Regions from separate parts of the Terribacillus saccharophilus genome, predicted to be linked through region 1. Evidence: predicted binding sites of a transcription regulator. Region 1 holds the regulator's gene; each other region holds the start of a gene.

The links. The regulator LexA, encoded in region 1, represses DNA repair genes until DNA is damaged. The targets are predictions, from matches to a motif close to CGAACATATGTTCG.
Region 2: GZ22_RS04780 (YhjD family protein) is a predicted target of LexA. The motif match lies at 6,273-6,286, and genes of this name have one in related genera.
Region 3: GZ22_RS07750 (YolD-like family protein) is a predicted target of LexA. The motif match lies at 3,902-3,915, and genes of this name have one in related genera.

What each region holds. Positions count from the first base shown of each region.
Region 1 covers NZ_CP008876.1:1,395,465-1,406,433, forward strand. The annotation lists gene GZ22_RS07065 (AI-2E family transporter) at 87-1,172, shown strand; gene lexA (transcriptional repressor LexA) at 1,526-2,155, opposite strand; gene GZ22_RS07075 (YneB family resolvase-like protein) at 2,439-3,098, shown strand; gene GZ22_RS07080 (DUF896 domain-containing protein) at 3,140-3,364, shown strand; gene tkt (transketolase) at 3,491-5,494, shown strand; gene sirA (sporulation inhibitor of replication protein SirA) at 5,652-6,050, shown strand; gene GZ22_RS07095 (YneF family protein) at 6,094-6,315, shown strand; gene GZ22_RS07100 (serine hydrolase domain-containing protein) at 6,620-8,047, shown strand; gene ytaF (sporulation membrane protein YtaF) at 8,265-8,927, opposite strand; gene GZ22_RS07110 (nucleotidyltransferase domain-containing protein) at 9,103-9,855, shown strand; gene GZ22_RS07115 (YndM family protein) at 10,016-10,429, shown strand; gene GZ22_RS07120 (cytochrome c biogenesis CcdA family protein) at 10,512-10,969, shown strand, end outside.
Region 2 covers NZ_CP008876.1:923,031-933,999, reverse strand. The annotation lists gene addA (helicase-exonuclease AddAB subunit AddA) at 1-1,247, opposite strand, end outside; gene addB (helicase-exonuclease AddAB subunit AddB) at 1,231-4,734, opposite strand; gene lepB (signal peptidase I) at 4,863-5,405, opposite strand; gene GZ22_RS04785 (TVP38/TMEM64 family protein) at 5,459-6,106, opposite strand; gene GZ22_RS04780 (YhjD family protein) at 6,306-6,695, shown strand; gene GZ22_RS04775 (competence protein ComK) at 6,643-7,167, opposite strand; gene GZ22_RS04770 (M48 family metalloprotease) at 7,296-8,465, opposite strand; gene lplA (lipoate--protein ligase) at 8,516-9,511, opposite strand; gene GZ22_RS04760 (MBL fold metallo-hydrolase) at 9,602-10,333, opposite strand; gene GZ22_RS04755 (DUF6434 domain-containing protein) at 10,489-10,969, shown strand, end outside.
Region 3 covers NZ_CP008876.1:1,539,251-1,550,219, reverse strand. The annotation lists gene GZ22_RS07765 (GNAT family N-acetyltransferase) at 1-57, shown strand, start outside; gene GZ22_RS07760 (LTA synthase family protein) at 57-1,892, shown strand; gene GZ22_RS07755 (L-cystine transporter) at 2,082-3,482, shown strand; gene GZ22_RS07750 (YolD-like family protein) at 3,541-3,873, opposite strand; gene GZ22_RS07745 (WYL domain-containing protein) at 3,986-4,204, shown strand; gene GZ22_RS07740 (YqcI/YcgG family protein) at 4,278-5,015, shown strand; gene GZ22_RS07735 (exonuclease SbcCD subunit D) at 5,087-6,238, shown strand; gene GZ22_RS07730 (AAA family ATPase) at 6,240-9,347, shown strand; gene GZ22_RS07725 (DUF2584 family protein) at 9,361-9,609, shown strand; gene vrrA (VrrA/YqfQ family protein) at 9,778-10,335, shown strand; gene msrA (peptide-methionine (S)-S-oxide reductase MsrA) at 10,403-10,969, shown strand, end outside.

The sequences.
Region 1 (10,969 bases):
TTAACAAATGCTTACGAAAGATATGTTTTTTTGAGTAATACGCAGGGAAATGGAATAGAACTTCTATTCAAGGGATGGTACATAATATGCTGCAAAAACGATGGTTTCAGAGTTTGACAGCAGCGGTACTGATTTTGACAATCATACTGCTGTTAGGGAAGGTAAATTATATCTTCACCCCGTTATATGAATTTGTAAAAGCAATAGCATTTCCGCTTATTGCAGCGGGCTTTTTGTTTTACATCACTAGGCCGTTGGTTAAATTACTGGAACGGCTAAAGCTGCCGAGGTGGTCGGCAATTCTAATTTTATTTCTGTTGATTATCGGAATTGGATATCTAGGATTTCGTTTTATTGCACCGATAGCACAGGATCAGATAGCTGCACTGTCCGAACAAGTTCCTGTTATAGTGGAGCATGCTGAATCTCTCGTAGAGAACGTGGAGGATAATTATTCAGCCGTTCCAGATCAGATAAACAGTGCAGTGCAGAATTTCTCCAATAATTTAGAAAACTATACAGAACAAGCGTTAAGCTATCTCACTAGTTTTCTTTCAGGTTTAGTCAGCTTCACAGTAGGTCTGATCCTTATACCGTTCTTTTTATTCTTCATGCTAAAAGATGGAGATAAACTAAAGCCATTTTTAACAAAGTTTTTTACAGGACATAAGTCCGAGAGCTTAAAAGAATTATTGCGAAAACTAGATCATACTTTGTCTAGCTTTATTCAAGGCCAGTTTATCGTAAGTTGCTGTGTCGGAGCGTTATTATATATAGGATATCTGATTATAGGATTGGAATACTCCTTAATCTTTGCTTTAATCGGTTTACTGTTAAACTTCATTCCTTTCCTTGGGCCGTATCTTGCCGCTGCTCCTGCTGTGCTGGTTGCATTCTTCCAGGACCCTATGCTTGCTGTATGGGCAGCAGTAGTCATGTTCATAGCTCAACAAATCGAAAGTTCCTTTATTTCACCTAATGTGATGGGGAAAGTATTGAAACTGCATCCGCTTACCGTCATTTCACTATTGTTGGCTGCTGGTAATATTGCTGGTTTTATCGGTTTGTTACTCATTGTTCCGATTTATGCAGCATTCCGCACGGCTGTTACTCATTTCTATGGAGAGTGGAGGAAGTATCACTTTGGCAGAAAGATACAAGAAACAAACTAATATCTAGCTTTCTTCTATAACTGAATGACGAAAACACAAAAGAGGAGCTTGCCATGTAGGCAAGCTCCTTATTTATACCGTTTTTAGCGTTCTTTAAGATAATAATCGTCCATACTGTGTTGTTCTCTGCGGTGGCTTCTTGTATATCCGCATTTACACGAATCAGTAACACTATCAATCTTATGACGGCCTCGCAACTTGCAGAAGAGCTTATACAACAGCTTCACAACACCACCCGCTTTCTAGCTTTTGGTAATATCATAATCTAATATACCCAAAAAATATGTCGAAAGAAGGCTAAAAGTATGTAAATTCTATGAAAAAAATAAAAAAACCGGCCGGAGCCGATTTTTTTATTGAATGGAGCGATATAAGCCGATTACTTTACCAAGAATGCTAACATTATCCAAAATAATAGGATCCATCGTACTGTTTTCTGGCTGCAGTCGGATCTGGTTTTCTTCCTTGAAGAAGCGTTTCACTGTTGCTTCATTGTCCTCTGTCATCGCAACAACAATCTCTCCATTTTGAGCAGTTTGCTGCTGTTTGACGATGACCATGTCTCCATCTAAAATACCAGCTTCTATCATACTCTCACCAACAATAACCAAAACAAAGATATTATCATCCGGTCCTACTAGATGGCTAGGTACAGGGACATATTCTTCTATATTCTCCACTGCTGTAATTGGAATACCAGCTGTTACTTTCCCGATTACCGGAGCGTAGTTTGCCTCGCCGCGAGGAATATCTGTTTGTTCTTCACTATCTAATGATAATACCTCGATAGCGCGCGGCTTTGTAGGGTCACGTCGGATAAGGCCTTTTTTCTCTAAGCGGGAAAGATGGCCATGAACTGTAGAACTTGAAGCCAAGCCAACTGCTTCGCCAATTTCTCTAACGGATGGCGGGTAGCCTTTATCGAGTACCTGCTCCTTTATGTATGCTAGAATCGCTTCCTGTCTTTTCGATAGTTTTATCATGTATCGAACACCCCGTGCATATATTTTTATTACATACAGTATACCATGATAGATTGCAATATACAAACATCCGTTCGAAAAAAAGCCTTGACTAGAACCTATGTTCGTATATAATGGAATTAACAAAGAGAACGCACGTTCTTGAAAACGGAGGGGTCTACCATGTTCAAAAAACTAGCAAAATCAGATCTATTCTATTATGTGCTTTTCGGCTTCACGCTTTTCTTCCTATACTTTACACTTATAATGAGCGTCTAATTAGTCGAAGTGAGAGGGTACATCAATGAAAGCAGTCATCTATTGCAGAGTAAGTACAGAAAAGGACGAGCAAGCAAGCTCGATTGAGCGTCAGCGCGAAGAGCTTATCAGTCTTGCTGCGTCCTCCAACATAGAGGTTATCGATATCATCGAAGAGAAACAGAGCGGTTATGAGATCGAACGTCCGGGAATTTTTCGCATGCTGGATATATTTACAGCACATGAAGCAGATTGTCTTCTCATTCAGGATGAGACGAGGCTAGGAAGAGGCAATACGAAGATCGCCTTGTTCCATCATCTTCAGAAGCTGGAGGTCAAGGTGTATACGTTAAGCCAGCACGGTGAATTCCAGCTTTCAGAATCAGATGGTATGGTGCTCCAGATCGTTGGTATTGTCGAGGAGTATCAGCGGAAGATTCATAATATGAAAATTAAACGAGGTATGAGAAGGGCAATTGAGGCCGGATATGATCCAAGTAAGAATTTGAGCAACCAGCAGGCTGCACCTGGCAGAGAGCGGATTGACTTTCCGATTCAAGAAGTAATCAGGCTGCGAAACAACAAGCTTACTTTCCAAGAAATCAGCTCTGTTCTGCGCGGTATGGGCTTTAATGTATCAAAGGCGACCGTACATAGAAGGTACCAGGAGTATCTTTCGCTTGAATCGGAAGACGCTAGCGGGTAACATAGGTATATTAACTCTAATGCTTAAAGGAGCATATACACATGTTAACTAAAGATAAATTAGCACGCCTAAATGCGTTAGCAAATAAAGCCAAGGCAGAAGGACTCAGCCTTAGCGAACAGAAAGAGCAAAAAGAACTAAGACAGGAATATCTGGGAAATGTACGTTCTTCATTCAAGAACCAGTTCAAGTCGATGACGGTTATGGATCGTGAAGGCAATGACGTTACACCAGAAAAAGTAAAACAATTACGTGATGAGAAATAAGAAGGGACGGCTGGCTCTATGCACAGCCTTTCCCTTCTTTTTCTATATATAAATCCTTGTTAATCTGAGGATTTTTGTATAGGATGAACAAGAGTACATAATTTGTTAGATGAAAGGGATGTTTACATGGTTCAGACTACAGAATTGCTTTCCATTAATACAATTCGTACGTTATCAATCGATGCAATCGAAGCAGCGAATTCCGGCCACCCAGGTATGCCGATGGGTGCAGCGCCGATGGCTTATACGCTTTTCACCGATTTCATGGCTCACAATCCGAAGAATTCCCACTGGTTTAACAGGGATCGTTTCGTATTGTCTGCTGGACATGGTTCCATGCTATTGTATTCCCTTTTACATTTGTCAGGATACAAAGTATCCATCGATGATTTAAAATCCTTCCGTCAATACGGTTCCCGTACACCAGGACATCCGGAAGTCCATCATACGGATGGTGTCGAAGCGACAACTGGTCCACTTGGACAAGGTATCGCGATGGCTACCGGTATGGCGATGGCAGAGGCACATCTTGCGGCGAAGTATAATAAAGAGGACTTCCCTGTCGTAGACCATTACACATACGCAATTTGTGGTGATGGTGACTTAATGGAAGGTATTTCACATGAAACAGCTTCACTTGCAGGTCATCTTGGCTTGGACAAGCTAATCGTGTTGTACGATTCCAATGATATTTCTCTTGATGGTGATCTTCACCACAGCTTCTCTGAAAACGTAGAGGATCGCTTCAAAGCTTATGGCTGGCAAGTTATCCGTGTCGAAGAAGGTAAGAATGTAGATGCAATTCGCGAAGCAATCAAAGAAGCGAAAGCAAATACAACTCAGCCAACTTTGATTGAAGTAAAAACAGTCATCGGATACGGTTCTCCGAACAAATCAGCTAAAAGTGCTTCTCATGGCTCACCACTAGGTGTGGATGAAGTAAAACTTACGAAGGAATATTACAAGTGGAAACATGAAGATTTCTACGTTCCAGATGAGGTTTATGCTGATTTTGAAGAGAAGGTCGTTAAAAACGGTGCTGAAGCAGAAAATGCTTGGAATGAGCTATTTGCGAAGTACGAAGAAGCTCACCCTGAACTTGCTAAAGAATTATCTACGGCAATTAAAGGAGAGTTACCAGAAGGATGGGCAGATACGCTTCCAACGTATGAAGAGGGCAAAGATAAGACTGCTACTCGTTCTGCTTCTGGTAAAGTATTGAACGCAATCGCAGATGCTGTGCCTAGCTTGTTCGGCGGAAGTGCTGACCTTGCAGGTTCGAATAAAACATTGCTTGCAAAAGAAGAGAACTTCTCTAAAGCGAACTATAGCGGACGCAATATCTGGTTCGGTGTGCGCGAATTCGCAATGGGTGCAGCATTAAACGGTATGGCACTTCATGGCGGATTGAAAGTGTACGGTGGTACATTCTTCGTATTCAGTGACTACTTGCGTCCGGCTATCCGTTTGTCTGCACTAATGGGAACACCTGTGACTTACGTATTGACACATGATTCTATTGCAGTCGGAGAAGATGGCCCAACGCATGAGCCGATCGAACAGCTTCCGTCACTTCGTGCAATGCCAGGTTTGAGTGTTGTTCGCCCAGCAGACGGTAATGAAACACAAGCTGCTTGGAGACTGTCACTTGAATCTGAAAAAGTTCCAACTGCACTTGTATTGACGCGTCAGGATCTTCCTACACTGCCATCTACGCAGCAAGCTGCATATGAAGGCGTGAAGAAGGGTGCTTACGTTGTAAGTCCTGCTCAGAAGGAAACTGCGGATGTTTTGCTTCTTGCTACTGGCTCAGAAGTACAGTTGGCTGTACGCGCACAAGAAGCGCTTAGGGAACAAAACATTGAGGCTTCTGTCGTCAGCATGCCTTCATGGGATCGTTTCGAGCTTCAAGAGCAATCCTATAAAGATAGCGTCTTGCCTCCTGCAGTGAAGAAACGTGTTGGTATTGAAATGGCTTCTCCGCTTGGATGGGAAAGATATGTTGGCGATGAAGGCAAAGTAATCGGTATTAATACTTTCGGTGCTTCTGGCAACGGAGATAAATTGATTGAAGCATTCGGCTTTACTGTTGAGAATGTTATTGAAAAAGTAAAATCCATCTTGGATTAATGTGAAGACCAGCCTTGGAATAAGGCTGGTCTTTTTCTTATATGACAAAATTCGAGTAAACTTTCGCAACTTCGTGCCTCTTTGCAACACGTTCCGAGGGATTAAGCATCGTTCCTGACGTATACTATTCTTTCAAAGGAGAAGGAGGGACAAGCTTATGAAAGAATACTTCGTCTATTGGGTAAAACACGAAATTTATTTCCGCTATTTTTATAAGTCGGATATCCTCTATCGTTTTTTCCTCTCCAGTCAAGTGGAGGATACTGTATACGTTCAGGAGCAGCTAGATTATATCACCTATGATTTCTCTCCTGGAGCGCCACTTCAGCAAGCTCTTTATCAGGATGATAGCGTTCATATAGAGACGGATCAGCACTATCTTCGAGTAGTCTGCGATTCCTTGACGACTGCCGAAGAAACGGTCTTCTCAGAGCTCCGCCACTTCGATTCTTCCTTTTTTATTATTGAGCCAGCAGCCAACAACTGCGGCTGGATTGCTCCTATCATAAAAAATGACTTGCAATCACGGGTTCATCTATTGTATTCTTCCTTTTGATTGTCTATACTAGATTAGAGATATTTTGAAGGAGGAAGCCAATATGAGTCCGATCTGGGTCGTACTTATAGCACTGGCTGCATTGATTATCGGCGTTGCACTTGGATTTTTCATTGCCAGAAAGTACATGATGAACTATCTTAAGAAGAACCCGCCAATTAATGAACAGATGCTTCGTACAATGATGATGCAAATGGGTCAAAAACCATCACAAAAGAAAATCAACCAAATGATGCGCGCAATGAATAACCAACAAGGTAAATAAGCAATTATTTCTATATAGCTTTGACGTTTCAAGTTGGCGATTTGGCATTGCAAACAAGGGATTTGATTACTGATAGAAGTGATTAAAATCCAGGAACCACTTTTTCTGCTGAGAATTTAAGTAGAGAGGGTGGTTTTTTGTTGTTTTATAATGCTTATAAACGACTTGGATCATTTATACTAAAGTCTTTGTAACTAATATCCGTCTTAAGTCTTAGAAAGTTCCATTCTAAGGATTGATGGAAAATCAACTTGAAATGCTTAAAATGAACTTGAAGACAAGATAAAGAGAGAAGGGTTTACCCATGAAACAAGGAACAAAAGTACATAATTTCGAACAATATAGCGATGATATTTTGAAAAAATACAAAGTACCTGGTTTTGCGATTGGATTAGCTAAAGATGGTGAATTGTGTTATGAAAAAGAGTTTGGACATCGTGACATGGAAGACGAACTTCCATTATCAGCAGATACCGTTTTTGGAGTCGGCTCGATAACAAAGGCCTTTACAGCTACTAGCATCCTTCAGTTACAAGAGAAAAGAAAACTGTCTGTAAAAGATCCAGTCATTAAATTTTTACCTGAATTTAAGACGCCGAATGAAGAGCAAACAAAACAAATGACGATTCATCATTTTTTGACGCACACATCGGGTATGCCGCCATTACTTACATTAATAGGTGCAGTTAAGAGAAGCATGGAAAAGGATCCGAAATTCGGGGGAGAGCAGCAGCAAGATAGCCCTTTGGATGCGATTCCTGAAATTGATACATACGCAGATTTAATGAATTCTATCGCAAATACAGAATTTACTCTCCTAGGAGAGCCGGGAACCGAATTCAGTTATTCCAATGATGCCTATGCTCTTTTAGGTGCAATAATTGAACGGGTAAGCGGTATGTCATACGAACAATATGTGCGAGAAAATATTTTAGAGCCTGCTGGTATGCATAACAGTGGTTTTCAATACAAGAATGACTATGAAGATATAGCTGTTTTATATGATATGCGAATGCAAGATGGCGAAGAAATTGTATTCCGGTCCAATAATCCTTGGGACGCTCCAGCAATGCGTGCAGCAGGATTTTTAAAATCGACAGTGAATGATATGCTCAAGTTTACAGAAATTATTCGGAACAGCGGAGAGATTGGTCGTACACGTATTCTGTCCCCTGAAAGTGTGGAGTTGATGACAACACCGCACATCAAATGTGCTCATGGGAGTTTTTACGGTTACGGTTTAAATATCATTCCAGATTTCTTTGGATATAAACTTATTCATCATGGCGGAGATATGAAAGGGGTAACAGCCCAGATGAATATCCTGCCTGAACTTAATCTAACTGGTGTATCTCTTGCGAACTTAGCAGGAGCACCATCTTCGAAACTGCTTTTCAGCGCATTTTCCACACAGCATTTGGATAAAGACATCGATGCATCATACTTAAACGTGGGGACTGCAGACTTATCTCTTGAAAGTTTAAAAGAATATGAGGGTACATTCATATCAGGTGACGGTATGATGAATGAATTTTATGTAGAGGATGGAAAGCTGCATCTAGCAACCGCAGGAATGCCTGTTGTAGTACTTGATCCAATTGGAGATGATCAGTTTTTACTTACCCTAAGGGAAATGGATTCTACGATTCGTTTTGTGAGAGATAACGACAAGAAGATTTATCGGATTGAATTTGTATTACGGCAGATTCCCAAGGTAGAGATAGGGATATAAAGGAATCCATCAATGCTCTGAAATAAACAAGAGAGATGAAACACCTTTAAAAAGTGTTTTCAAAAAACATCGGTATAAGTTATCCACTAACGAAGATCAGAAGGTAGCAACTTCTATTTATAATGGCTTGAATGAACGAGAAGTTCAGTCAAGTTAATACATCATAAAAATCCCCTTTCCTAATTTGAGGAGGGGATTTTTGGTGTCTGTGTCGATGTTATAGCATTTTTATAAGCCCGAGAGCTATCAAGAGAAATGGAGGTAAAAGTACTACTTGTTGCATCCATTTTATTTTTGCTAAAATTAAGCCTGATTTAATCCCAAAGAATATAAATATACCACTCATTAAAGATACTAATATAGCAGTTATAAAGGGGGAATAATTCCCGACCATAGTAGCTCCGATTCCAGCACCAAATGCATCAAGTGAAAGGGCAAAGCCTAGTATTAGAGATTCTTTTGCTGAAATTGTACCTGAGCGGTCCAGATCTGCCATTTGTGGTTTTTTAAGTATTGTTATAAACAAACCAAATCTTTTTATCTCGAGCTTCCATTCTTTTTCTTCCAATTTACTTTCTAATTTAGAATTCTCTTCAGTGAATTTATTCTTTTTTGATCCAAGAACATTATATAAGCTAAATAATCCTATCGAAATTAAAATTAAGCTCCCGAATATTTCTGCAACACCAGAGGGTATAAGAGAACTTAATACACTCCCAATGGTCATCGACGTCAAAACCATAACTCCAGAACAGAGCATGATAATTATTAACGCTATGAAGGAAATGCGGATTTTCCTCATACCATAAGTAACTCCAACCCCAAAACTATCCAAGCTCACGGCAATGATTAAGAGGAATAACCCCGTAAAATAGAGCATAACTATCCCATCCTTTATTTGCTGCAATCTGGATTTAGTTTATGAATGAATGCGGGAAATGGTGACCTAACACATCTGTTATTCAGAGAAGGATGAGCGTGTAATATGTCATAAGTTTTTATTGTGCTTATTTTGATAACACTATTTATTGATTAAGGAAGGGGATGGAAAAGAGATGGAATCCATCGGTCATGAATGGCTCGAAGAAAGAACCATCATTTTAGCTCCAACAGGCAGTTATGCATATGGCACTAATACGGAGGACTCGGATAAAGATTATAAAGGAATTTGTATCCCACCAGTAAGCTACTTTTTAGGACTGGAATCATTCAACGAATACAACAGCAGTGGAGGCAAGAACTTTAAAAATTCGAAAGACGATATAGATATCAATATTATTCATATCACAAAGTTCGTTAAGGACGCTATGGTCGGAGTGCCCAATAATATTGAAATATTATTCTTGAAAAACGAGCAGTACATAAAAATAACAGACTTGGGACAACAATTAATAGATAGTCGGCATCTATTCCTTTCTAGAGAAATACAAAAGAAGTTCGGAGGATATGCTAACTCTCAGATTCAAAAGCTTAAGCAGAGGAATGATAGCAGATCCGGCAGACAAGATTTGATTGATCTTTATGGATATGACACGAAGTTCTTTATGCATAGCGTGAGGCTGCTGACAAGCGCTATTGAGATATTGGAGACAGGTAACTTTAGCACATACAGACCAAATCGCAGCTTTTTGCTAGACTGTAGGAATGGTAAATATACCTTTGGTGAAGCTGAAGAGCTTATAGAGTCGTTAGATAATGATCTTAAACAAGCAGCAGAGCATTCACCACTTCCTGACAAGCCGGATTATAATGCAATAAATCAGCTTTTAGTTAGGATTAATTCTTTAGCGATAGATAAAGAATTATAAAAATTATGATACCAAAACAGCGTTGATGATCCTTAATGGATAAGCCTCTTAATGAAAGCCAAGGTATGAAACATATGAAGCAGGCAACACTTTTAATACAAACAAATAGGTTTGAAGCTGCAGTGATAATGGTATTTGAAAGAAAAAAGGAGTGAACAAAATGAAACATGTGAAAGCACTGTTGATTAAGTTCATCATGATTCTGGCTGTTTTATTAATTGTTTTCACCCTTGTTTTCAATGCAGGAGTAGGGGCGGTGCTGCTTATGAGTGCTGTCTTGACGTTAGCGGCCTATATAATTGGTGATTTGCTTGTTTTAAGCAGGTCAGGTGACCGAAGTAAACCAAACGGAGATTATCCGAAGCGGAATGCTATTGCGACTGTAAGTGATGCGGTTTTGAGTTTCATTGTGCTGTGGACACTTGGAAATGCATTGCTGGAACCCGAGAATAATGTCATCCTAGCTTCTCTGATAGCCACTGTCATTATCGGGATCGGTGAGTGGCTATTCCATCGGTATGTTAATAATCGAGTGATCAAAGACCGAAATGCTCAAACTGTAGGTATGTTCTAAACTATGATATATTGAAGTTTAAGCTGGAATCCCAATTACGGGGTTCCTTTTACTTATAAGTGTATTAACAGGAGGAATTCATATGGAAGTAACTATACTGCTGGCTGTAACTGCTGGATTCCTTTCTTTTCTTTCACCATGTGTACTTCCTCTTTATCCGGCATTTCTGTCTTATTTGGCAGGTGTTAATCCAAGCTCACCTGAAAAAGAAAGGCATTCTTCCAAATGGTTACTGCATACAATTTTCTTCCTGATTGGCTTTTCTTCGATCTTTTTACTGCTTGGCTACAGCGCACTGGCGTTATCTGAATGGCTTTTTACATATCAGTCTTACATACGAGTTTTTGGAGGGATCATTCTGATACTGCTGGGTGCAGTGCAGATAGGGTTGCTAGGAGGAAGGTGGCAGACATCAAAAACTTTGCTTCGTTTTAAAAGCAGGCCACCTGGATATGCTGGTTCGTTCCTGATTGGACTTTCCTTCTCTATGGGGTGGACACCTTGTACAGGTCCTATTCTGGCAGGCATCATGGCTAGCGC
Region 2 (10,969 bases), 470 kb from region 1:
AGTGTTTCCTGTACTAGGTTAGTATCCTGATATTCATCTAATAATAATTCCTTAAAACGACTCTGATAGCTTTCGGCAATGCTTGATGGAATAATCTGTTCTGGTGTGCTGTTTTCGTCTATCAGCACCTCAAGACAAAAATGCTCCAAATCCGAAAAATCGACTAATGCCCGCTCTCTTTTCTCTAATTGATAACGGCTGCGGAATTGTTTGACTAGCAATGCAAGTTGCTGGATCGACGGATAAAGCTCAATCATATCTGATAAGTAGATTTCGAGCTTTCGAGCAAACCAATCGCCAGAAAGCTTGCCCCATCTCTTTTTATAAGAATCACGCAGCGCTTTTGCCTGCGATTTTTTCATGTCATCACATTCAACCTTTTTACCGGAAAGTCTGCCGAACGATTGCTCTTTAATGAAACTTACAGCATCATTCCAGCTTCCTTCCACAAGGAGCTTCGCTTCAGCAATGAATTTCCTTTCAGCCTCGAAAGTTTCTGCGTAATGATACGGTCCATCCGGTTCCTGTGTCAGAGCGAGACCCTGATCTGCTTCCTGCAGCATCGCCTGCAGCTGATCATTTGCTTCACGTTTTAACACTTGCAGCCATGGCAGTTCATTCTCATCCTGGATAGCAGATACATTATACAGCTCTGCCATCTGATCCAGCCAAGCCTCCGGATATGGATTCTGGGTAGCAAAATCATATAATTTCAGAATCAGATCTTCTACTTCCAGATCATTGCGGTCATTACTGAAACGATCAACTACTCCAAAGAAAGCTGCTTGCTCCTCGCCTTCCTTACCGTACCATTCTTCCAGCAGATCCCCCATTACTTCTTGGCGAATCAGATCCGCTTCTAAGTCATCTGCAATACGGAATCCTGGATCCAAATCCAGCATATACGCATATTTGCGTACAACATCCAGGCAAAACGAGTGGAGCGTGGAAATAGACGCATTCTGCAGTAATGACAGCTGCTTGCGAAGATGCTGAGAAGTAGGATTCGCCTCCAGAGCCTTTTCAAGAGCTGTTCCAATCCGGCTGCGCATCTCTTGTGCCGCTGCATTCGTGAAAGTCACGACTAGCAGCTGATCGATATCAACCGGATCATCTTGATTCACAAGCTTTTGGATAATCCGTTCAACAAGAACAGCCGTCTTACCAGAACCTGCTGCAGCTGCGACTAAAATATCATGTCCTTTGGCGTCAATAGCAAGCTGCTGTTCGTCAGTCCACATTACCATGTCGTTCCACCTCCTTCTTGATGCTATTCAGTACATCTTCATCCTTCATATCTTTTATTGCACGATATTTATTACCAGCAAGTGATGCGTCGAATTGGCACACTGCCTTGAAATCACAAAACGTACAAGCACTTCTATCATGATGGCGATATGGATTCAAATGCACACCGCCATTCGTTATATCCAGGCCGGCTTGCTCCATTAAGAATCTAGTATGCTGCTGCAAAGCGTGGAAAGTGTCTTGATCAGCCGTCTGGGAACCAGCGCGGAATGCACCATCTTTTTTCAGACCAGCCGGAATGATCTTGCTCATACCTGATTCCAGTGATGTATCCATCATCCGGGCAACAGATTCGTTTTCCAGCAACATGCCTTGCATCTTGAATTTCTTGAAAATCTCGTCCTCTATATCCACCTGTGATCTGCTCGATTGCGAAATGAGCGGATTATGCACATGGAAGTATAATACACCAGCTGGGGTCGCTTGCAGGCCTAGCCACTGCTCCGAATGAGACAGAACAACATCCAAGTAAGCGAGCATCTGAAGCGCGAGACCATAGTAGACTTCTGTCAGGTTCAGCGCTTTGCTGCTGGATTTATAATCGATGATACGAAGAAACAGATCTTCTTGATCGATTGCTTTATCGACGCGGTCAATTCGTCCTCTTAGCTGGACATCATAGCCATTTGGCAGCGTGATCTCAATTGGCGGCAGTGTCTGGTTTTCCCCGAAGTCAAGCTCAAGCCCGACTGGAGAGAACTTACTTTGCCGCGCCTGTTCACTTAGCGTGTAGGCAGCACGCGCGATAATTTCCTGAAGCTTTTGCTGGATATACTTGAACCGATTGGAGCTGTGGAGAATTTGATTCTGCAATACAGGCGCGAGGTTGCCCATCGCTCGTTTTGCGTATCCTGTTGCATCTTCCCGGTTAAGCTGCGCATAATTCCGCCCATCGAGCTGAACCCAATCTGTGATCTGCTTCAATGCTTCATGGAAAAGCTGCCCGATATCCGGGGCATCCAGCTTATAAGTCCGCCTGTTTTCCAACCCAAGACTGTACTTGGCAAAATGCTGATAAGAACAGCGATAGTAGGTTTCCAAGCGTGATACACTTGCCTTCACCTTTTTAGGGAAAAGCTGCTCTTTTGTCTCTTCCGCCAAATCCTCTGTTTCGTTTCGATAGAAGAGGCTTTGCAGTATTCTGCCTGTCAGCTCATGCTCGCTCTCATGGCTGATGAACCAGTTCAGTACGCTATCCCAGACAGGATGCACTGGATAACCACGCATTTTGCGGGCAAGCTGCGTCGTAAGAGCCGAACGACTTTGATCGATAGTAGCAACAAAACGAGCCGTATCCAAGCTGTCCTCTGGATCCTGAAGCATACGCTCGTCACAGCACCAGTCGAATAAATCTTTCATGCGCTGCACGAGTGAAGAAGCCATCTTCGCTTTTCCTTCCTGGTCACTGATGGGATAGCTTACCCAAAGCCGTTCACTTGCAGCCGTGAATGCAAGATACATATAAAAGCTCTCATCCAGCAGCTGACGTTTGCTTCCAGCCGCAAGCTGTAAACCGTATACAGCCAGTACTTCCCGGTCTTCCTCGCTGATGAGTCCATCAGGCTTCGGCTTCATCGGCCATACCCCTTCGTTGACTCCAAGCAGGAAGGCACATTTCAACCCACTTACCTTACTATGGTCTATTGTGCCGACAATCACTTGATCCAAACTAGGAGGGATATGGGCAAATTCAAGTGATTCAAAACCCGTCTCCATCGTATGGCGGAAAACTTGAAGGGAAACGCGTTCATCCCCAACAATCTCCACTGCTTCATCCAACAGTTGAAGTACACTATCCCATACTTGGTCCTGCTCTCTTGCTCTTTCCAGCTCACCGCGATCGTCGAAGATAACTTGCATTTCCTCAAGGCGCTGCGGTACTTGCAGCTGTTCCAGCCAGTTGTATACAGCAATCGATCGCTCACGGAATGTCTTACCTTCCCGCAGCTTCCGATCAAATTTCTTCATCGCCTCTGCTACCTGACGGCGATAATGATTGATCCGTTTCTGGGTTTCCAGTTCCTTGTCAGTTTGCCGTGTTGTATCAAATCCACGGAATCGCTGGAAAATCCAGTCTTCTTTCTGCAGCCAGCGATCCCTGGAACGTATACCATATTCAAGACAATAGTTCTCTAATTCATCAATCGCTTCCTCTGTTAGTGGATAAACGTCATCAGACGATGGAATCAAACCTGTTTTTAGTACGCGGAAAACAGCTTCATATCGCCAATTCCCATCAACAACTTCCATTCCTGAACGAATCAGTTCCAGCAGCGGGTGATGGATCATCGGCTTTTTCTGATCAATGAAAACAGGTATATGATAATCCGCAAATACTGTTTCGATTAGCTCATGGTATACATCCGCCTGTCTGAGCAGTATCGCAATATCTTGATAACGATAGCCTTTTTCCCGTACGAGTGTGACTATCTCCTGCGCTGCACCTTCGACCTCCGCTCTTGGGTGGACTGCCTGTGCCAAGGTGATTGGTACTTCCTGCTTTAACGTTGGAGCTGGACGTGTTTCCAAATGCTTCTCTAAATGAAGGAAAGCTGGGTTATGCCCAAAGCGCCCATCTGCAGGATCGAGCTGCTCGATCGAAGTGATCGGCACATTCCTTTCCTGCGCCGTCTGTTTGATCTGAAGGAATGTATCATGTGTGCGCGCAAATAAATCCAGCTCGTCTACATCGTGGCGATTCGCTCCATCCAATGTAAGTGTCACTGTCACTTGCTCTGCTTCTGTCATCAGTGCACCAATCACCTCTAGCTCCTGCGGCGTAAACTGGTGAAACCCGTCCAGGTAAATCTCCGAACCTTTTATAGAACGCGACAATGGTATTTTAGACGCAAGCAAATGCAGCTGATCCTCGCTGTCGATATACTTATCCCGTAAAAGCGCGGTCAAACGATCATAAATATAGCTGATATCTTCCAGCTTATCCCGTAGTGTAACCTCAGGGGAATGCTGCTGTTGAAACTGCTTCATTTCCCGGATTTGAGCATGAAGAAGTTCCGGCGTAACACGATAGCGCTTCAGCTCTGTGATCATGCTTTCCAGCTGCCCCATAAAGCCGTTCTTCTCAATTGCTTTCTGGAAGACATTCCAGTCAGATTTACGTTCCTCGGTAATCTTCCGGAGCATCATCTGAACACCTGTCGAGGTAATGAACTGCTTAGTCGCACCGCCTGTCTCCTGCAGGATATACCAAGCCAGCCGTGACAGACTGTATACCTGTGCACGGATGCTTCCTTCTACACCGGTTTGCCTGATCAGCGCCTGCTCCTGCTGAAAGGTCATCTGGTCCGGAACCAGATAAAATATATTCGATCCCATTGGATCACTTTTTAATTTAGCTGCAATCTCATCGAGACATGCACGGCTTTTTCCTGCTCCAGACCGGCCGATGATAAAACGTACACCCATTCTAAGCTCCACTCCTGTCTTCCAAACTAGTAATCTTATTCTATCATGTTCAGCGGTTTATGGGAAAACAGATGCGCACGTTTGTTCGCTTGTATATATTGGAAAAGCTCCTTATCAAAGATAAGGAGCTAAATGCTAAGTCCAGATGCAGACATTGGCCAGAAATGGGCATCCACCTTCCCAACAACTTGTTCGATCGGGATGAAGCCAAATGAGCGGCTATCAAGGCTGTCCCTTCGATTATCACCCATTACGAACAGCATTCCTTCGGGCACTGTCGTTCGCCCGGTGACGTCTTCCAACGTGAAATCATACGTCAGCTGACCATCGACATCATCTTTATACGTTTCCAGATAATGCTCAGGTCTGTATTCACCGTTTACAAACAGTCTGTCATTGCTAACTTCCACTGTATCCCCTGGCATTCCAATAATCCGCTTCACATAATCCTCATCTTTTGTTGCGTGAAAGACGATGACATCGAAACGCTGGATACTATCTGCGTCGTTCATGAACTTGTTCACCATCAGGAAGTTACCGTCCTGTAAGGTCGGCTCCATTGACTCCCCTTCCACTCGATAATCTGCAAAGATTAATTCTCTGGAAAAGAAGATCAAAAGCACGATGCCGGCAAACAGGAAGAAAAACTTCCAATGTTTTTTCTTTTTCATGTGCTTTCCTCCGGTGTAAGTGTTTGCAACACTTTACCCCGGCTTGAATAGCTTTAATCCTTATGTGATTGCTCCTGCTTGCCGTTTTTCTTCTTCAATCTTCCTTCTACGTATTTACCTACCATCCAGAACAAGATGATCGCAACAGCTACGACAACCGTCTTGATCGGGTTCTCCGCAAAGGAAGTCAGACTGTCACCGACGTAAGCAATTGAGAAAATCATCAGCGCTTTACCAAGAAATACCGCTAAAGCGAATTGCTGCACACTGATTCTCGATAATCCTGCGACTACATTGATGATAGCCGAGGGCGAAAATGGAAAGCATAAAAGAATGAATAACGGACCAAATCCATGACGATCCAGCCATTCTGTTATTCGATTTACTTGTTTATTATGTCGCAGCCAATTGATTACACGTGTATGTTGATAACGGCGTATCAGCCAGAAGACGGTGATCGCTCCAAGTGACGTACCGATCCACGAATATAGGAAGCCCCATAACAGACCGTAAGCTACAGTGTTCGTTAGTACGAAGACAACAAGCGGCAGAAATGGCAGGAAAGCTTCCAAAAAAGGTAGCCCAATGCCGGGTATAGGACCCAGATTCTCATATCGATCAAGCAGGGACTTCGCATAATCGTCCCATGTTCCATTGCGGAACATTTCCATCAAATCGTTCCATCCAAAACCTAAGACCATCTAACCATTCTCCTATTCCCAGCAAAAACATCTTTTTACTATTCTAAACGAAAAGCCCAAGCATGCAAAGTCTGACAGGATTATCCCTTCTTTTCCTGCATTTGGTTAGTCATTTGAAAATTACCTGTACTATCCTGTTTTCACTTTGCATAGCATAGGGTATAATGGAACACATGTTCGTATTTAGGAGGAAAGGCATATGCGTTGTCTTAGTGAGTCGGAATATAAGCTGGGATCCCGCTTCCTGTTTCTGTCAATGGCCATTGTTGTCCTGCAGCAGGATATCCGGATTGTAGAAGAAGGAAAGCATAAGATAAAAGCGCATCTGTTACATACATTACAATCGATGGAGAAAACTGCATTGGAGGAGCGCCGTCAGCTGCGTATTCAATTGCGTCAGCGTAATATGCAGATTGTGACAGCGGAGAAAAACGACGCCTTCACCACCTTCCTGTTCATCACAAAGGAATGTGAGGAAAAGCGTAACTATTTTAATCCGGCAATACGGAAGAAAGTCGAGGCTATCCTGATGGAGCTTACACAAAAGGCTCCGCAATCTGGTCCCCGCCATACTTCCACAAATGCCTGATCCGCTTATCCAGCAGAAATCGGTATTGCGCAGTACGCTGGACCTGGTTCATCATGGATCCATAAGAAACATCAAGGATGAGTGTATGGCCATTCTTAAATGTGAGGGTTGTTCGCTGATGCGGGGCGGCTTCTATCCGCTTGATGTGGGAATGAGAGATCCAGGAGCATGCATGGGAGAGTGGTGAAGAGGTGGGAAAGAAATACATACCGCTGACAGGGTCTATCGATATCGGGGCCTTATGAGTGATTCCACATATATCTTTCACACCTGCCTGCCTTCCTTTTAAGCTACTTCCATAGAACTTGCAGGCCAAATCGATGAATCTGCTCGGAGGGGTGCGAAAAGTAAAACTATCTTCAGTCTCGATTACTTCACAACCTGCTTGACCATTGTCGAGGAGCTTTGGCAGTACAGCCATTGTAAGCGGCGTAAGTTCTGCCATGGTTGGATTTTGTTCTATCTGCTGCATCCTGAAACATCCTTTCTGATGCAGGAAAAGAGGGATTGATTCTACAATAGCAAAATTTCAGGCGTGAAAACAGGAGAATACCCTTTTCTTAATAGAATCCTTACAAAAAACAGGTAGAGCTAATGTCTCTACCTGTTTTCCTGATAAGATTCTATTGTTTTGATACGCTCCTGGTTGGATGGATGTGTGGAGCGGAGCCATTGGAATAGCGGCCAAGGGTTTGGATCGCCTTTAGAAACCTGCTGCATATTCTGAAACATATGAATGCCTGCTTCTGTATCAGGTGCATGCTCCAGCGCATAAGCATCCGCCTGCCGCTCCATTTCTCGGGAAACATAAAGGGAAACAGGCTCGCTCGCAAATTGCAAAGAGCTAAGGATAAGCAGGAAGAGTGGCACTGCTCTCAGCTGATGAGCACTTATCTGTTTTTCAGCCAAAAATTTATCTGATAGTTTTTTGGTTACCCAAAGGAGGACAAAGCCTAGTAAAAGAAAACCAGCTGTCCCCCAATACACATGATGCAGCACATAATGACCGATTTCATGGGCGACGATGAACAAAACCTCATCTTGGGCCAAGCCGTCGACAGTCGTATCATAGAGTACTACACGAGCACTGCCGAACAGTCCCGTGACATATGCATTATACGTAACCGTTTTGGCGCTTTTATCCACTTCCAGCAGTGTTGCATCAGGAATTCCTGCCTCACTAGTCAGCTGCTCTATTTCCGTACGCAATTCGCCATCAGGAAGGTGATAGAAATCTTCATACAATGGATCAATCCACATCGGCTGGACATAGACGACGAAAATCGCACTAGGCACAAGCAAGAACCACAAAATGATCCACCAGTTTTTACGGAATCGTTTCATCAGTAACTCTGATACGAAAACGACAGCTGTGACAGCCAAATAAAAGAGAAATAAGCTAAGCACGTATTCTCCTGCCCAATCCCCGAAATTCTGGACACTGATTTGCGCTTGACGCGCATTCCAATAACCCGCCAACCGGAATGGAAGCTGAACAATACCGTATACGCTAGTCAATAAAACCATATAGCCGGCAGTTGCGAAGAATTTAGGCAGTCGTTTTTCCATGCTAGCAGCTATTTTCTGCAGCTTATCGTTCTTCCAAACAACATAAAGAAATAGCGGCAATAACGGCAGTCTGGAAAAGTAGACTGCATGACCGATACTTGCGTATGTACTTACATCCACATTCCACTCTGTATAGACGAATGGAAAGAAAATCCATATTGCTAAAAGATAGATCATATAAGCAAGAAGTACCCGTCTCATCCGATTCCTCCTGTAAAAAAGAGACGGCCCGAAGGTCGTCTCATAGATGATTAGTACATAAGATCAATAAAGTCATCTTTCTCGATCTTACCTAAGTAATGGCTCACATTTACATCCGCTAGCGCTTGCTGAATCGACTCGCGCTCATAACGGACACCTTTCAGTTTTTCCTCAAGCTCCCCGACTTCACCGACACCAAAGTAATCACCGAAGACACGGATCTGCTCAATGATACCACTCTTCACATCCAGACGAACATCAACATTCCCTGATGGGAATTTATGCGTCTGCTGAATATTGAAGCTCGGCGATTTACCGTAGTTCCATTCCCATTTCTGATAGCGTTCTTCACTGATTTTATGGATGGCTTTCCAATCCTCTTCTGTCAGTTTGTAACGTGGTACATCCTTCGTATCCTTCACATCGAAAATATAACGAAGCAAAATTTCCTTGAATTCATCCATTGGAATTTTGTTATCCATAAATTCAGAGATATTCGCTACACGGCTGCGAATAGATTTGATCCCTTTGGATTCGATTTTCTCTTTCTTCACCTTCAAAGCTGACACTACGTGTTCAATCTCTGAATCGTACATTAATGTACCATGACTGAACATTAAGCCACGTGTGGAGAATTGCGCATTTCCGGAAATCTTGCGTTCACCAACAAGCAAGTCATTCCGTCCTTTCAATTCTGCTGGTACACCGAGCTTGTTCAATGCATCTGTAACCGGCTTAGTGAATTTAGCAAAATCCTGGAAACTGTTACCGTCGTCCTGTGTGATAAAGCTGAAATTCAAATTCCCCATATCATGGTATACGGCTCCGCCTCCGGATAAACGGCGTACGACCTTAATGCCATTATCGTCTACGTACTTCGTATTGATTTCTTCAATCGTGTTCTGATTCCGGCCGATGATGATGGATGGTTCATTGATATAGAAAAGCAAATATGTATCGTCTTTGCCGAAATTTTTCAGAACATACTCTTCGATCGCAAGGTTAATCCTCGGATCTGTAATACCTTCGTTATCGATAAAACGCAAAATAAAGACCCCCAGTGTCAAAATTGTTTATCCTACTAATATTCTACCGAATCCTCAGCATGATAGCAATTCAGACAAAACGGGAAGGTTCTACCCTTCCCATGTCAATCCTTCATATGCTAGCTTTACATGTCCACTGTAGACGCTGCTTGCTTCCTCCAGCAGCTGACGGTGTTCTCCAAAATGCGGAAGATGACTGAGAAAGAGATTTTTCACACCAGCCTGCTCCGCAATGCCGCCTACTTGCAGGCTGTTCATATGACCGGCAGACTCGCCATCCTGATGCTGATAAAAATTACAATCAGTAATAAGCAGATCCGCATCTTTGCTGAACTCCGCCCATTCCTCTAAATAACTGGAATCAGCTGTATACACAATATCAGAGACACCGTCCGAAATCCGCATACCATAGCACGGGACTGGATGCTTCGTTTTCATAAATGTAATAGCAAAAGGCCCTATACTCAGAATTTCATCTGGCTTGTAAGCAATCCCATCGGTAAATTTATGAGATAAATTCTTAAAGCCTTCCTCATCTTCTTCGTGACCATAGATTGGCAGCACCTCTTCTGTTCCTTTCAAGCTGTTTTGTACTTGCCAAACATGCTGCAGTGCTCCGATATCTGCTATATGATCCGGATGATAATGACTTACAACAACCGCATCCAATTCCTTTGGATTAACGAAAGCTGGCATCCGCGATAGCGCCCCGCTTCCGCAATCCAGCAGCAAGGCATATCCGTCCTTTTCTACTAAATAACACGAGCTGGCACTCTCTCTGCCAGGGTATGCTCCCCAAAATCCTATTACTGTCAATTTCATAATTTGTGCACCTCTCCTTCTACTGTTACATTACCGAAATTCATGCATGTAAACCACCTAATGTGTAAGGAGTTCTCCAGTCAAGGGCTGGTCTCCTTTTTGTAAATATGACATAATATAACAAAAAGAGAAAAAACGCATGCGGGGGATATAACATGAGACCAGAATTGACACGAATCACTAACGCAGATGATTTTTTAAATTATTATTGGCTGAAAGAAGAACTCGTCCAATTCTGCCGGGAAAATGAATTACCAGTCTCTGGATCCAAGATGGAGATTACAGCAAGAATTGAAAGCTTCCTGCGGGACGGTCTCATAGAAAAACCGAACCAAAAACAATTACGCAGAAAGAAGAAATCCAAAGAACCGCTCAGCCGTTCCACCGTCATTACAGAAGACCATCGATGCAGCCAGGATGTACGAGCATTCTTCAAGCAGGAAATCGGAGAGCATTTTCATTTTTCGACTTATATACAAGACTACTTCCGTGCAAACATCGGCAAAACATACGAAGATGCAATCAATGCATGGCATGAAGAACAAACCCGTAAGCAGGACCCTGCTTATAAGAAAGATATTGCCCCTCAGTTCGAGTATAACCGATTCATCCGCGAATTCTTCTCTAACCCTACTA
Region 3 (10,969 bases), 140 kb from region 1:
GAGCGTGTGACAGATGCGCTTGCTGTTCTGATCGGAAAGAAGGAAACAGTCGTCTGATGAACTTTTTTGCTACCGCAAAAGGATTCTGTTCGATAGGGGCAGTTCTCCTTTTATTAAAAATGTATCTTATTTGTATCATCTATTTTGATTTACCTTTATATGAACCATTTGATTACATTCAGCTATTTCTGTCCTGTTTGTCGTCGGTTGCCGTTTTATTTGTCTTGCTGTATCTATTTGCCAGGAAACTGCGCGCTGGCGCCTACCTTATTTTACATATCATCATAACTGGTATTCTGTACGGGAATTTGCTGTATTTTCGTTTTTATATCGACTTTGTGACACTGCCTATTCTTTTTCAGTTCAAAAATGTCGGGGGACTCAGTCAAAGCACTGCTGAATTGATGGATCCACTGGACTTACTGCTTTTCGCAGATGTCGTGATTCTTCTTTTATGGTGGATCTTTAAACGTCCGCATTCCCTACCTTTCAAGTGGAAACGAAAGGGTATACTCACTGTGAGCACTGCGCTATTAATAGCCATCAATGTCGGCTGCTCTTTTATCGGCGGAGGAGACCAGCATGATGGCAGTTATAATCGGTCAGCAATGGTGAGCACATTAGGACCAGTATATTATCACGGCTATGATATTTACCAAACGGCGCGCGCAGAGCTCAGCAGTACGTTTGCTACAGAACAGGATTATAAGAAGGCAGCAGCGTACTTAGAAGCTGCCGACACAGATATCACATCAGAATATTTTGGCGTTGCAAAAGGCAAGAATGTCATCTTAATTAACTTGGAATCCACACAGCAATTTGTCATCGGCAGAGAAGTGAAAGGAGAGGCAATCACTCCTTTCCTGAACAGCTTGATGGGAGAAAGTTTCTATTTTGATCAGATTTATCACCAGACTGCTCAAGGAAAGACCTCGGACGCTGAATTCATGTTCGATCAGTCTTTCTATCCGCTTACAAGCGGATCTGTCTATGTCAGGCGGCCGGAAAATGAGTTTATTGCTATGCCTGAAATCCTTTCAAAAAACGGATACCATAGCGCTTCGTTTCACGGCAACGTCGGCAGTTTCTGGAACAGGGAGGAAGCATATGATGCTTTTGGCTATGATGATTTCTTCTCAAAGGATTCTTATCAAGTTTCCGAAGAAAATTCCATTAATTACGGTATAAAGGATAAGGCATTCCTCGAGCAATCCATGCCTTATCTTGTAAAACTGAAGCAGCCGTTTTACAGTAAGTTCCTGCTGCTTACAAACCATTTCCCATTTCTGTTGGATGAAGAGGATATATTTATAGAGGGAGCAGACACAGGTCTGGATGTCGTGGACCGCTACTTCCAGACAGTTCGATATGAGGATGAAGCACTTAAAGAATTTTTCGGTGAACTAAAACGCACCGGATTATACGAAGATTCCATCATTGTACTCGTTGGTGATCATTATGGTATATCAGAGAACTATTATGATGGAATAGCATCGTATTTGGATGAGGATCTTTCGACACCGGAAGAGCTTGACTTACAGCGGGTCCCGCTGATCATACACGTACCTGGACAGAAGGGAGAAACCTTCCATAGTCCTGGAGGGCAGATTGATATCCAGCCAACCATCTTGCATCTCCTTGGCGTGGATACGGCTGCTTATCCAAATTTCGGCCAAGATCTGCTAGCTCCTGATCGTGATCCATTCGTTGTTTTCCGAGATGGTGATTTTGTTTCAGATGATGTCATCTACACAAAACAGCTTTGCTATGATAAGACTTCAGCTGAACAGTCAAAAATGGAAAAATGCTCTCCATATTTTGAAAAGCGTAATAAAGATTTATATTATTCAGATGCTATCCTGAATGGTGATCTTCTTCGTTTCGCTGATTGACGAAATCCGGTTCCTATTATGGGAACCGGATTTTTGTTGGTGTGAATTCATAAATTATTACGGTATCCATTACCTTAACTGCTTATTTCTGAATTATAGTTTCATATTTACATAATCTTTCCATCATGGTATTGTGTAAAAGGTCAATTCATACTTAGTTGATTGGAATTATATAATTTTATAAGGGGGATGATTTATTTGGACTTATTCACAGTTGTGAACATTATTATTCTTTTAGCCTTAATCGGCGTACTCTTTTACATGCAAAAGAATCATATTTCCTTTTCCAAACGAGTACTGACCGGATTGGGCCTCGGTATTGTGTACGGAGTTATACTGCAGTTAGTTTATGATCCGGCTTCTGAAACCATCGTCATGACAAATGATTGGTTCGGGTTGGTGGGAAGCGGTTATGTGAAGCTTTTGCAGATGATCGTCATGCCGCTAGTTTTCATATCGATTGTAGCTGCTTTCACGAGACTAGAGAAGTCTTCTAATCTTGGAAAGATAAGCGGACTTGTGATCGGTACACTGATGGTAACAACAGCAATTGCAGCTGCAATCGGTATTGCAGCTGCTGCAGGTTTTGATCTGAAAGCAATTGATATAACTGCCGGTGATGCGGAAATAACACGCGGTGAAGATTTGGAAACAAGCTTAACTGAAGTACAAAGTACGACAGTCCCGCAAAAAATATTAGAATTCCTGCCTGCTAATCCTTTCTTGGATTTGACAGGAGCAAGACCTACTTCCACGATTGCAGTTGTTATTTTTGCAGCATTTGTCGGGGTAGCTTACCTCGGGATAAGGAGAAAGACTCCTGAGCATGCTGCTTTCTTCCAAAAATTAATTGAAGCATTGCATAGTCTCGTCATGCGTATCGTTACATTGGTATTGCGTTTAACGCCATACGGCATACTTGCTTTGATGGCAAAGACAGTCGCAGGCAGTGATTTTAATGCAATCGCAACGTTAGGTAAATTTGTTATCGCTTCTTATGTCGCGCTGATTGCGATGTTCGTTGTTCATCTAATTGTGCTAGCTGTTTTGGGACTAAGTCCAAAGCAGTATCTTAAAAAAGTCTTTCCAGTACTGGCTTTTGCCTTCACTTCCCGTACGAGTGCCGGTACCCTGCCGCTAAATGTTGAGGCGCAGCGAAATAAACTGGGTGTACCAGAGTCAATCGCCAATTTCTCGGCATCATTTGGTATCACAATCGGACAAAACGGATGCGCTGGAATCTATCCTGCTATGCTTGCGGTTATGATTGCGCCTTCTCAAGGTATAAATCCTTTATCACCGTCATTCATTGCAACACTAATACTAGTTGTTATGATCAGCTCATTCGGTGTAGCAGGAGTAGGCGGAGGAGCAACATTTGCTTCTTTGATTGTTCTTTCTACAATGAATTTGCCAGTAGCTTTAGCTGGTGTATTAATATCGGTTGAACCGTTGATTGATATGGGGCGTACAGCACTCAATGTTAGCGGATCGATGGTATCAGGACTTGTTACCAGCCGAACGCTAGGTGAATTGGACACAAAAACATATGCTTCCAATGAAACACCAACGGAAAACATGGCACGTTAAAGCTAGTTTATCGCTATATTATACGAAAAAAGCCGCCTCCATCTAGGAGCGGCTTTTTTTATTGGAATGTGATATCTATAATATGGTCGAATGGAATGCGGATAGGATACAAGCTATTCTTTGTATCCAAAAGTAAGTATTGCTCAAACTGCTTCAGCCCTGTAACGATGCCTGACGCATGTTCCACATTGGGTCCTTTTCTGTACAACATATTGGCTTTCGTTTTACCTACCTGGATATAGCGCACCTTTTGTTCTAGTTCTTCCAGCTGCTGCTCATCCATGATCGGCGGCTTGGCTTTTCCAATATCTCTTCCCATCTGCTGCAGCATCTCCACATGCTCAGGAAGCATTAAAGATGTCCACTTGATTTTTCCTCGATCATTCACCATACGTCATTCCTCCTGTAAATAGTATAATCGAACGTATGTTCTTTTTCAAGTGACAGAGAACGCGCGTTCGTATATAATGAATATATGAATGATACAGAAAGCAGGGATCTTAATGGAAAGAGCCGCATTGGCAAAATTCGTTGAGCAGCAGGTTACAATAATTTATATGGCAAAGGACGGTTCCTTGACGAAACGCCAAGTAAAGATCGAACGAATCAATGAAGCATCCGTAACAGGGTATTGTTATTTGCGCAAGCAGCTGCGCACCTTCCGTATGGATCGAATTCTTGCCATCCAGCCACAGCGGAACATGTGGCGTATGTCCTCATGATACCTGTCATTCACCTGCTATCTCCATCCTGAATAAAGTATTGAGGGTTAACCCAGGAAAAGGAGAACATGTGATGACGATCTTGTACGACAGCTGTGTTACTGAAAATCACCCCAAGACTTCTTGGCAGCAAGAAGCAATACTTGCCTTCCATAATAAATTATCCGATCAGCAATCCCAGTTCCCTTGCATACCGGCCACGGTAGGGCATAGGCTTGGTCAATTCCGTTATGGATTTGCCGTTGATCCAACAACAGAAGATGCAGCTAAACAACTGGCGGATTTTCTGCACACATACGGACAGCAAGCAAAGGAATTTGGTTCTTATACTTCCCTGATAATATTCTTTGATACAACAAAACAGCAGGAGCAACACCTTGATGTACCTGCTTATTTCAATATTTTTTGGAATTTGCTCAGCAAAACGACAGCCCACGATTCACAGAGCTGGCCAATGCACATCCCAAATGATCCTGCAAATGCATTATGGGAATATTGTTTTGGCGGAGAGCAATATTTCATGTATTGTGCCACGCCAGCGCATTCTAATAAGAGAAGCCGAAATTTCCCTTGTATGTTGTTAGCCGTAACGCCAAGATGGGTGCTGGAAACATTCGAATCGAAACCGAAAGCTGCAGCTGGCATCAAACAGAAAATTCGGGAACGGATCCTCAAATACGATTCTAGTGACATTCACCCTGATTTGAATGCATACGGCAATAAGGACAATCTTGAATGGAAGCAGTACTTTCTCCATGATGACAATAGCTCTCCCTCCAAATGTCCTTTTCATAGAAGAAAGCAAGATTAGCAGTTTCCTACCGGTTCTTCCCATACCACCCTTTTCTAAATCATGCTAGAATAATAGCAGGAGGAATTCGTATGAAACTATTGCATACCGCTGATTGGCACCTTGGTAAGATCGTCAACAGCGTACATATGACAGAAGATCAAGCTCTTATCTTGGAGCAGATCAAAACGATAATTGATAGAGAACAGCCTGATGCGATCATCGTAGCAGGCGATTTATATGATCGGGCTATTCCGCCCCGCGATGCAGTGGAACTGCTGAACAATACATGGAACTGGCTGATCGGGGATAAGGAAATACCTGTATTGTCCATCAGCGGCAACCATGACAGCCCGGATCGTCTCGATTTCGGCAGCCAGCTGTTTAAGGCGAGTAAGCTGTATATCGAAACGAAGCTGCGGCCTGGTATGATTCCAGTCACACTGGAAGATGCACATGGCCCTGTGCATTTTCATCTTATTCCATATACGGAGCCTGCTGATGTACGTGCATTCTTTGGAGATGACAGCATTACTACTCACCAGCGGGCGATGGAGCGAATCGTTTCCTATATTACCGATACGTATGACATGGCAGAACGTCATATTTTTGTTGGACATGCCTTCCTGGCAGGCGGTATGGAATCAGATTCAGAGGAACGGCTCTCGATGATCGGCGGAAGTCCGTATGTGGATGCTGCTCTTTTCCAGCCGTTTACGTATGCGGCGTTTGGTCATTTACATCAAGCACAGCGGATCGGCAGTGACCATATACGCTACAGTGGGTCGCCGCTCAAATATTCCTTTTCGGAGGCAAATCATAAGAAATCAGTGACGATTGTGGAGCTTGATGCTGCTGGATTCCAATCATTTCAAAAGATTGATCTTACACCAGAACGGGATATGCGCATTGTGGAAGGATATTTTGATGAATTGATGGAAGGAGCAGCAGGAAATCCCGACGATTATTTGCATATACGTCTACTGGATGACGGGCAGCTACTGGATCCAATGGGAAAACTCCGCAAACTTTACCCAAATATTCTTCGATTAGAACGTAAGGCAAAGGTTGGAGCCAGTTCAATGTCCGACATCAAGCAAATTAAGGAAAAACAGCGCTTGTCGCATATGCAGCTGTTTGCTGCCTTTTATGAGGAAATGAAAGGTGAAGCCATACCAGAACACCGTCAGACTCATATGGAAGCGGTCATCCAGCGTCTAGTCGAGCAAGAGAGGAGAAGCTGATATGCGTGCCATAACATTAAACATGACCGCTTTCGGTCCTTATCATAAACCGCAGACGATCGATTTTCGAGAACTAGGAGCAGAATCTATCTTCCTAATTACTGGTCCTACCGGAGCAGGGAAGACAACGATCTTTGATGCGATTTGTTACAGTTTGTATGGACGCGCCAGCGGAAGTGACCGTGATCAAGATTCCCTTCGCAGCCATTTCGCAGCGCCAGGTGAAACGACGGAGGTACGCTATCGTTTTGCGCTCCGCGGTACGGAATATGAAGTTATTCGTTATCCAAAGCAGCAGAAAAAGAAAGAACGCGGAGACGGGTTTACGGATGATCCGGCAAGAGCAGAATTTTATGAGTGGAAAGATGGAAAGCAGGTACTGATCACCTCCAGGATCAAGGAAGTGAACGAGGCAATTGAAGAGAAGATTGGACTCGATTATGAACAATTCCGTAAAATGATCATGATTCCTCAAGGGGAATTCCGGAAACTCATCTCTGAGAATAGTAAAGAACGAGAAGAAATTCTCCAACGCATTTTCCGCACGTACTTTTATGAACGAATGACAGATGCGCTGAAGGACGAAGCCAAACAATTAAAGGAAAGTTTGCAGCAGACGGAATGGAAAGAACAGCAGCAGATCAGCAAAATCGAATGGCGTACACAGGAGCCCGCTGAGACAGACAGTGTACCCGAGACAATGCAGAAGCTGCAAATAGAGCTTGATGCTATTACAGAAGCTGTTAGCCAAGGCGAACTGGAACTTATACAGCATAAGAATATTTGGCAGGAACGCCAGCAGCAATATTATGAAGCAAAGCAGCTTCTTGACACGTTCAAACAGTTAGAGCAAGCGCTCGTTCAAAAAGAACAGCTTGAGCAGAAACTTCCTGATATAAAACAAAAACAGCAGCGTCTTCAGGATATGGAGCGCGCAAACCGCTTAGTGCCGTATGAGCAGCAGCTCGTCACCCGTAAACAGGAGTGGCAGCGTCAAGCAAAAGCCCAGCAAGAGACGAAAGAAAGAAAAGATCTGCTAGAGAAGCAGTATACCGCTATCTCCTCTTCTTATACAAAAGCAAAAGAACTGGAACCGCAGCGGAAAAGCCGGCAGGAACAACTGCAGCTGCAAAAACAGCAGCTTGAAAAGTGGAAAGAGTATGAGAAGCAGAAACTAGAATTAACACGCATTCAGAAGATGCTTGAAGATAAGCAGCGGCGTTTGCATATGTTAAAAGAGTCACACACAGAGAAGAAAAGCCAGCAAAATAAACTGGAACAAGACTTAAGCCAGGAAGCCGTACTGATTCAAGCGTTCTATGAGGAACAGGGAATACTAGAGAAACTTGAACGACAATTAGAAGAAGCTGCGCGATTGAAAAATGCTTTCAACCAGTTACAAGAAATGCGCACCGTTTATCAGCAGACCAAACAACTGCTGCAGGAAAAGGAAAACATTGTACAGCAACTGCGGCGTGACATTGCCGAGATGGAAGAAGCTCAGGCGGCCCACCACGCTGCACATCTTGCCGGACAGCTTGCATCTGGTGAACCTTGTCCAGTATGCGGATCCACCGAGCATCCATCACCGGCTCAGACTACAACGCATATCCAATCATTTGAGATGCTGAAACAAAAGAGAATGATGCTTGAAGATGCCCAGCGTGCATATGATGAAGTACAGAAAAAATATGTAGAAGCAAAATCGAATGGGCAAGCCATCCGCCAGGTGACAGATGAGCTATACCGTAACATTACCGGAGAAGCTTCTTATGATCAGGCAAAACTGGATGGATTAAAACAAGATATACAAACGAAAAAGGATCAAACAACTAGCTCCCTTCGTGCTAAGCAAGCAGAGCGCAAGCAGCTGGAACAGAAGAGACAGACACTTGAGCAGCTTAAACAAACGTTTGAACAAGAGCAAAAGGCCGCAGAAGAGCTCCAAAACGATCTGCGTACACTAGAAGAAACGTACACTCGCGCTGAGGCAGAAATAAGTTATCAACGCAAACAACTGCCTGAAGTACTGCAGGATCACTCTGAGTGGGAACATCAAATCAAGCAAGAAGAAGCTGCAATCGAAGCGGCAATTAACGAATGGGAAGCATTGCAGCATCAATTCGAGGAAATATCCAGAAGCAGACAGCAAATTGCAGCTGCTCTGGAATCAACTGCAAAATTCACAGCAGATTTGGAGCAAACTTACTTACGGGAGGAAAAAAACTTTCTCGCTAAGCTCGAAGAAGCAGGGTTTTCTGATACGGAATCTTTCAATAAAGCCAGCGGTTCGGAGCTGGACGTAAGAAAGCTTCAGGAAGAATTGGAACAGCATGAACAGCAGCGCCGCAGTGTTTCTGAACAGATCGAATCACTGCTCAAGCGAACCGATAAAAAGGAAAAGCCAGATTTAAATCTGTTTGAGCAAGCAGTGATAGAAGCCGAGAAAGTATTCGAAGCAAAAAATAGCAGCTTGAATATGGCAAAAAGCTACGCCTCTCATCATGAAGATATTAAGACTTCCTTATTGCGTCTTCAGGAAGAAGCGGCAGAGCAAAAAACACAGTATTACGATATTGGCGAACTAGCCAATTTGGCAAAAGGAGATAACAGTCTGCGACTTTCCTTTGAGCGCTATGTTCTAACCAGCTTCTTGGATGAAATCATTCTTCAGGCAAATATTCGATTAGAGGAAATGACAGATCACCGCTATCAGCTTAAACGAAGCGGACAAATTGCCAAACGAGGTGCCCAAAGCGGATTGGATCTTGAAGTAATTGACCATCACACTGGACAAGAACGCCCAGTTAAGACATTATCCGGCGGTGAGGGCTTTAAAGCAGCATTATCTCTAGCTCTTGGGATGTCTGATGTAGTTCAAGCGCATGCAGGCGGTGTTGAACTTGAAACCTTATTCATTGATGAGGGCTTTGGTACACTGGATGAAGTGTCACTTGAGCAGGCGATTGACAGTTTGAAAGGATTGCAGGCAAGCAATCGTGTACTCGGCATTATTTCTCACGTACCACAGCTGAAAGAAGAGATTCATACAAAACTGCAGATTGATACTTCACCGACGGGGTCATCTGCTAAATTTATTTTCCAATAAGGAGGAAGACAATTTGGGAACACCAATCAATTTTGAAACAGTTCTGCGTACAGAAGGAAAAGAAAAACGAATTGACAGCAAAGAAAATATTTTTCAGCTAAAACTGCAGGGATATCATATATTTCCCCTTCATCAACAGATTGATATCAAGCGTGCGAAAGATACCGACGAAATTGGCAGAGCAATCATTGTCGAATTGACGTTGAAAGAGGAGCAAACTATTTGTACGTATCAGCTTGTTTCGTTATCAAGCGTCAATTAACGACATATTATCCTGCTATAAAAGGAGATAGAGGGGGAATTTTGCGCTTGCCCGGGAAATAGGAGCTGAAAGAGGGAAATATATTGCCTTCATACGGAATAGAATGGAACAAAAGACTTCTTACTTGCGTAGACTGGTAGAAATATTGACGTGAGAAGAGGTATGTGAATGGCAAGAAATCTATTCGGTCCTTCCGCTTTCGGGCGACGAGGGCAGCCACCTGTAAGAAGGGACCCATTTCTTTCCCATCAAAGAGTTGCACCGCAGCCTCAGCCTCAGCGTACATCAGGCGGTTTGCCTGGTGTTCTGCAAAAGATTCTGAGACGTGGAAGCAGAGGCGCACAAACTGGGGCGAGGGCAGCTCTTCCTGCTAGCAGCAGTTCTTCTGGAGGAGTATCGTTACTTGACATGCTGAATCATACACAAAGCGCACTAAGAGCAGCTGAGTCCTTCATGCCGATGGTACAGGAGTACGGACCGATGGTGAAGAACTTGCCTTCCATGTTTAAAATGATGAAAGCTTTGAAGGACATTAACTTTGACGAAGACGATGAGGAAACAGCATCTGAGACAGAAGCAAAGGATGAGAATCAGGATAAGGATAAAAGCGAGGAAGGCAACAAGTCCTTGACTCCTATCTCTAAGGAAGAAAAAGCACCACCTCAACAGAAACTGAAGAAAAGCGGATCTGGATCTGGAAAGTCCCTTCCGAAAATGTATATTTAAGCGTGCTACTTGATTTTTTTCCGCAAAAGAGGAAAATATATAGCATACGATGAAGGAGGGATTTATTATGGCATTACAACACGCTACCTTTGCAGGTGGCTGTTTCTGGTGCATGGTCGAACCATTTACGGAGCGCCCTGGGATCGAAGCAGTAGTTTCCGGGTACACAGGCGGCGACAAACCAAATCCCACATACGAGGAAGTGTGCTCGAACACAACTGGTCATGTCGAGGCCGTTCAAATTACTTTTGATCCAGATATTTTCTCTTATGAGAAACTGGTAGAAACGTTTTGGCAGCAGATTGACCCGACAGATGCTGGCGGTCAGTTCCACGACCGTGGAGAATCATACAAAACAGCAATCTTTTACCATGATGAACAGCAGCGGCAAGTGGCAGAGGCATCCAAAGCGAAGCTGCAGGAGAGCGGACGTTTCCAGAAGGATATCGTGACCCCGATCCTGCCTGCCAAGCCGTTTTATCCGGCAGAAGAGAAACATCAGGATTATTACAAAAAGAACAAGTACCATTATAAGATGTACAAGCGTGGTTCCGGTCGGGAAGATTTCATCAAGCAGAACTGGTCTCCTAAAAAGGACAAAGCGAAGCTGAGAGAAACTTTGACTCCGATCCAA